2 regions of the Pseudomonas sp. GW822-FHT02D10 genome follow, and region 1 is predicted to be linked to the other one. Evidence: predicted binding sites of a transcription regulator. Region 1 holds the regulator's gene; the other holds the start of a gene.
The links. Region 1 encodes FliA, which starts transcription of late flagellar genes. Its sites were predicted from a motif close to CTAAAGTTTNNNNNNNNNNNGCCGNTAA; they were not measured.

Region 1 (3,315 bases):
ACAGGCCGCGGTCACGGGTCTGATTGAGCTCATGGATCAATTGCACAGCGTCGCCGAACCTGCCCTTTTCAAGGCTTTCGACCAGTTCCTGGGCATGTTTTTTCAGGGTCGACTCGAAATCGCCCTGTGAAGATTCTCTTTGCTCCATAGCTCCCCCCGTGGCGCAGTGGCTCCGCACATCAACCGATGCGTTCGAATATTTTTTCGATTTTTTCTTTCAACGCCTGGGCCGTGAAGGGTTTGACCACATAGCCGTTTACACCGGCTTGAGCGGCTTCGATGATCTGCTCGCGTTTGGCTTCGGCAGTGACCATCAGCACCGGAAGATGCTTGAGCTTTTCATCGGCGCGCACATGGCGCAGCAGATCGATACCGGTCATGCCCGGCATGTTCCAGTCCGTTACCAGAAAGTCGATGCTCCCGCTGTTGAGGACGGGAATGGCGGTAATACCGTCGTCCGCCTCGACCGTGTTGGTGAACCCAAGGTCACGCAACAGGTTTTTTATGATCCGCCGCATCGTTGAGAAGTCATCAACGATGAGGATTTTCATGTTCTTGTCCAATTCGACCTCCAAGCAGTCTTAAACGCGTTCAGCACCTGAACACGCCATTCAATCAATCAGGTAGAGCACTCAACGACTGTCTGGAGCACAACGGATGAAGACCGGCACAGCTACGCCATACCTGTTTCGTTCGCAGTGTCCCCACACTGCTGTCAGCGCGCTCGCCACTCCCCCAAACGCCCCCGCAAACGGGCCGCGCACTGGCTGTGTAACTGGCTGACCCGCGATTCACTGACCCCCAGGACCTCACCGATTTCCTTGAGGTTCAGCTCTTCGTCGTAGTACAGCGCCAACACCAGTCGCTCACGCTCCGGCAAATTGGCAATCGCGTCCGCCAGTGCAGCCTGGAAACGTTCATCTTCCAGGTCGCGCGACGGTTCGAGATGAGCACTCGCGCCATCCTCGTGCAGCCCTTCATGCTCGCCGTCCTGCAACAGATCGTCGAAGCTGAACAGGCGACTGCCCAAGGTGTCGTTCAAAATCCCGTAATAATCGTCGAGACTCAATTGGAGTTCGGCCGCAACCTCGTGATCTTTAGCGTCGCGCCCGGTTTTAGCTTCAATTGAGCGAATCGCATCACTCACCATCCGGGTATTGCGGTGGACCGAGCGTGGCGCCCAGTCACCCTTGCGGACTTCATCGAGCATCGCACCACGGATGCGGATCCCCGCATACGTCTCAAAACTCGCGCCTTTGCTCGCGTCGTATTTGGTCGACACTTCGAGCAAACCGATCATGCCGGCCTGGATCAGGTCTTCGACTTGAACACTGGCCGGCAAGCGCGCCAACAGGTGATAGGCAATACGTTTTACCAGTGGCGCGTAACGCTCGATCAGTTCGTACTGCGCGTCACGCGCCGACTTCTTGTACAGGTTGTAACCGCTGGCTGTCATAGAACCGGACCCGCAGTTTGCTGCACCAGACGCTCGACGAAAAACTCCAGATGCCCACGCGGGTTGGCAGGCAGTGGCCAGGTATCGACCTTCTGCGCGATGGCCTTGAACGCCAGCGCACATTTGGAACGAGGAAAGGCTTCATACACGGCGCGTTGCTTCTGCACGGCCTTGCGCACGCATTCGTCGTAAGGCACCGCACCGACGTATTGTAAGGCGACGTCGAGGAAGCGATCCGTGACCTTGGTCAACTTGGCGAACAGGTTTCGCCCTTCCTGAGGGCTTTGCGCCATGTTGGCCAGCACCCGGAAGCGGTTCATGCCGTAATCGCGGTTGAGCAGTTTGATCAGCGCATAGGCGTCAGTGATCGACGTCGGCTCGTCGCACACCACCAGCAACACTTCCTGGGCGGCGCGAACAAAACTGACGACCGATTCACCAATACCCGCCGCCGTGTCGATCACCAATACGTCGAGATTATCGCCAATGTCGCTGAACGCCTGAATCAGGCCAGCATGCTGGGCTGGGCTGAGGTGAACCATGCTCTGGGTACCGGACGCTGCTGGAACAATACGAATTCCGCCCGGCCCCTGAAGTAATACATCGCGCAGCTCACAGCGCCCTTCGATGACGTCGGCCAGCGTACGCTTGGGCGTGAGCCCCAGCAGGACGTCGACGTTCGCCAGCCCCAGATCGGCGTCCAGCAGCATGACGCGCCGGCCGAGCTCAGCAAGAGCCAGGGACAAGTTTACTGACACATTAGTCTTCCCGACGCCACCCTTGCCGCCGGTCACCGCGATCACCTGTACGGGATGCATGCTGCCCATGTTCGTTCTTTACCTTGTCTTGCTTAGACGCGGGCTACATGACTGGCTGCGCGTTCACTTCGGAACAATGCATGGCAGGCCATCGATGTAGATACAAATCTATTCATTATTACCTCAGCCGACGCGCTTGGTCGGGCTGTGGTAGAGGTCAGCGAACATATCAGCCATGGCTTCTTCGCTGGGTTCTTCCTGCATCTGCACGCTAACGGCGCGACTGACCAACTGATGCCGGCGCGGTAAATGTAGATCATCCGGAATCCGTGGCCCGTCGGTCAGATAAGCGACAGGTAATTCGTGACTGATTGCCAGGCTCAACACTTCGCCCAGGCTCGCCGTTTCATCCAGTTTAGTCAGGATGCAGCCTGCCAGCCCGCAACGCTTGTAGCTGTGATAAGCGGCGGTCAGCACCTGTTTCTGGCTGGTAGTGGCCAGCACCAGATAATTCTTCGACTTGATCCCGCGACCGGCCAGGCTTTCCAGTTGCATGCGCAACGCCGGATCACTGGCCTGCAGACCGGCGGTGTCGATCAACACCACACGCTTGCGCAGCAGCGGATCAAGGGCTTGCGCCAGGGATTGGCCCGGGTCGACGTGAGTCACCGGGACATTGAGGATACGCCCCAGGGTCTTCAGTTGTTCCTGAGCACCAATGCGGTAGCTGTCCATGCTCACCAGCGCGATGTTCTGCGCGCCGTACTTGAGCACATAACGCGCGGCCAGCTTGGCCAGCGTCGTGGTTTTGCCCATGCCGGCAGGGCCGACCATGGCAATCACGCCACCCTCTTCCAGCGGTTCGATCTCGGGGGTGGCGATCATCCGCGCCAGGTGCGCCAACAGCATGCGCCAGGCCTGACGAGGCTCTTCAATTTCAGTAATCAGCTCCAGCAGATCGCGCGACAGCGGGCCGGACAGGCCGATGCGTTGCAGGCGACGCCAGAGGTTGGCTTGCTGCGGGCGACTACCTTGCAACTGGTTCCAGGCCAGCGAGCCCAATTGCACTTCCAGCAATTCACGCAGCCCATTGAGCTCGAA
Region 2 (3,315 bases), on a different contig from region 1:
CGCTGCACGTTATCCAGATTGGTACTGGCGATGCTGGTGATCTCGGTCAGGTTGCGCGAAATGTCTTCGGCGACCGAGGTCTGTTCTTCGGCTGCCGTGGCGATCTGGCGGTTCATGTCGCGAATCGCCTCCACCGACGCGGTAATGCGTTCAAGCATGGCCCCGGCCTGGGTGACCTGCTCGACACTCTCCTCGCTGCGCGACTGGCCGCTTTCGATGGCCTGCGCCGCGTCCACCGCGCCGGTCTGCACGCTCTGGATGATCTGGTTGATTTCGATGATCGACGCTGCCGTGCGCTGGGCCAGGCTGCGCACTTCATCGGCCACCACGGCAAACCCGCGCCCGGCTTCACCGGCCCGAGCGGCTTCGATGGCGGCGTTCAGCGCCAGTAAGTTAGTTTGCTCGGCGATGCCGCGAATCACTTCCAGCACCTTGCCGATGCGTCCGCTGTCGGTTTCCAGTTGGCGAATGACCGTGGCGGTGTTGGCAATTTCGCCGCGCATCCGGGTGATGGTGTGAATCGTGCCCTGCATGACCTTCTCGCCCTGTTGTGCCGACTGATCGGCATCATCGGCGGCCCGCGCCGCGTCGGCCGCATGACGCGCGACTTCCTGGGCGGTGGCAGACATTTCGTTCATCGCCGTAGCGACTTGATCGGTACGGTTGAACTGTTCGTTGGTGCCATGGGCCATCAACGTCGCAATCGAGCTCAACTCGCCGCTGGCGCTGTCCAGATCCGACGCGCTGCGCTGCAAACGACTGAAGGTCTCAGCAAGGAAATCGCGCAGCGTGTTGGCCGCGACCGCCAGCTTGCCCAACTCATCCTGACGATCATTCGCCACCCGCTCAGCGAAACGGCCCTGGCTCAATTGCGCGACGTATTCAATCAGTTTGCGGATCGGCTCCACCAGATTGCGGTTGACCAGCCACAGGCTGAACAGGCCAATCAGCAGGCCCGAAGCCAACATCACCAGGATTCCCAGCAACACCGTGCGATCGGCACTGGCGCTGATCAGCATCGACTGCTCGCGACCCTGCTTGCGCAATTCGTTGACCAACTCGCTCATCTGTTCACTGGTGGCACGGTCCACCCCTTTGACCGCGTTATCACCCGCCGTCGGGTCAGCACCCGCAGCCAGGAAAGCCTCCCGCCCCTTTTGATAAGCACCACCGAGAGCACGATGCGCATCGCGCAGGCTTTCAATGCGAGCCTTGAACGACGCTTCGATGCCCTGTTGCCGGGTCAACTCACCAAGGATGTTCTGTACATCGCCCTGACGATCCTCGAACTGCTTCCAGTATTTGTCCAGGTCGGTCGGCTGCTTGCCGCGCAACAGGACGTTTTTCCATTCCTGAACCTGAGCCTTGAATTGCAGGTTGGCTTCGTCAATCAGTTGCGAGGTATGCAACGGGCCTTCGATCAGGTTGCGATAGTTCTGCACCCCGCTGGAGAGAAAGTGAAAACAGGCCAAGGCAATCAGCAACATCGCGATCAGGCTACCGCTCAGCAGTGCCAGGATTTGAGCTCTCAGGGATTTTTGCAAAAACATCGAGTGATACTCATGACAGGGATAAGACACGCACCGAAGAGGCACGCAGGGTGTCCGGACCTCCCTGTCAACAACACGCGGGCCAGGCACCAAAGTGCCTGATCCTGCCTAGGCGTCATCGGCGCACGCCATGGTTTCTTGAAACCGACCCGACCGCCGGTAGAAGCCCCGGTTACAAGTCGAATCAAGCTGTCACAAAACTGTCAAACAGCGTTGCCATGATGCCGCTCATGTGAGCCTGTGAAACGTACGACAGGCACCTCCCCTCAGCGAGACGCCATGAACCACAGCATCGACCAACGCCACCGCGATTCTGACCTGTTCGGCCTGCTCTACGGTTTCAGCTTTCGCCCCGGCGAGCGCGGCCGCGAGATCGATTCGGCCAAGGCGTTGCAACGGCTGCAACAACCGGGCGCTGAGGACGAATTCCTCTGGCTGCACCTGAACCTCGCCCACGCCGCGTGCGAGCGCTGGATGAAAACGCATCTGGAGTTGCCGGAGGAATTCTTCGAAGCCTTGCACGAGGGCTCGCGCTCGACTCGCATCGAACACGTCGACTCGGCGCTGCTGGCGGTGGTCAACGACGTGGTGTTCAACCTCAGCAGCATGGTGTCTTCGGACGTCTCGACCCTTTGGGTCTGTGCCCGCAGTCGGTTAATCATCAGCGCGCGCCTGCAACCCTTGCACTCGGTAGACAAGCTGCGCTCCTCGGTCAAGGCCGGCGAGTGCTTTCGCTCGCCACTGGAGCTGCTCGTGCACTTGCTCCGCGATCAGGGCGAAGTGCTGACGCAAATCGTGCGCAAGACCAGCCAGAGCGTCGACCAGATCGAGGATGAGTTGCTGTCATCGCGGCTGTCCACCAACCGCGCCGAACTGGGCGCCAATCGTCGGGTGCTGGTGCGCTTGCAACGGCTGCTGGCGCTGGAGCCAGGTTCGTTGCTGCGCCTGCTCAATCGCCCGCCGCAGTGGTTGCAGAAAGAGGACGTCAAGGAGCTGCGCAAATCCACCGAGGAGTTCGCGCTGATCATCAACGACCTCACGGCGCTGGGCGAACGGATCAAGCTGTTGCAGGAAGAGATCGCCGCCAATCTCAACGAGCAAAGCAACCGCACGCTGTTCACCCTGACCGTGGTCACGGTGCTGGCGCTGCCGATCAACATCATTGCCGGTTTCTTCGGCATGAACGTCGGCGGCATCCCCCTTTCCGGCGACCCTGAAGGGTTCTGGATTCTGGTGGCACTGGTCGCAACGTTTACCGTAATCGCCGGGCGCTGGGCGTTTCGCAAGCGGGCGGATTATTAAGATCAAAAGATCGCAGCCTGCGGCAGCTCCTACATTGGATTGCGTACACCTGTAGGAGCTGCCGCAGGCTGCGATCTTTTCGCCTCAGGCATTTCGTCGCAAAATCAGCGGATTAAGCACTTATTGGTTCAGCACCCGCTGGTTCGGGCTTCAGTTTGTTACCTTGGTGCCGACTCTTAAGAGACCCGATGCATTCAGGAGGGGAAACCGTGAATCTGTACATCAATCAGCTTCAGAAGAAAGCTGACTTCAAAAGCGCCATCTACGCTGGCGATATCTTCCTGAACACCCAGCTCAATGCAGCGAAAGAACTCTGTGCTTTTGCTCAGGAAAGCATCACCGCCGCGTTTGACGGCGAGACTGACCACCAGGCCCTGCACCGCCTGATGCCGGTGGAAGAGTTCGTGGTGCTGGTGACCCGGCTCAAAGGCCAGTTCACCAATAGCCTGCGGGCCAAAGAGTT

Region 2: a site for FliA is predicted at 1,666-1,693, ahead of AC1RPZ_RS24865 (methyl-accepting chemotaxis protein). Genes of this name have one in related genera too.

Annotation. Positions count from the first base shown of each region.
Region 1 covers NZ_JBXAOB010000020.1:3,604-6,918, reverse strand. Annotated here, with positions in the region: gene AC1RPZ_RS24210 (protein phosphatase CheZ) at 1-148, opposite strand, end outside; gene AC1RPZ_RS24205 (chemotaxis response regulator CheY) at 180-551, opposite strand; gene fliA (RNA polymerase sigma factor FliA) at 716-1,456, opposite strand; gene fleN (flagellar synthesis regulator FleN) at 1,453-2,283, opposite strand; gene flhF (flagellar biosynthesis GTPase FlhF) at 2,398-3,315, opposite strand, start outside.
Region 2 covers NZ_JBXAOB010000021.1:40,044-43,358, reverse strand. Annotated here, with positions in the region: gene AC1RPZ_RS24865 (methyl-accepting chemotaxis protein) at 1-1,550, opposite strand, end outside; gene AC1RPZ_RS24860 (transporter) at 1,830-2,852, shown strand; gene AC1RPZ_RS24855 (hypothetical protein) at 3,062-3,315, shown strand, end outside.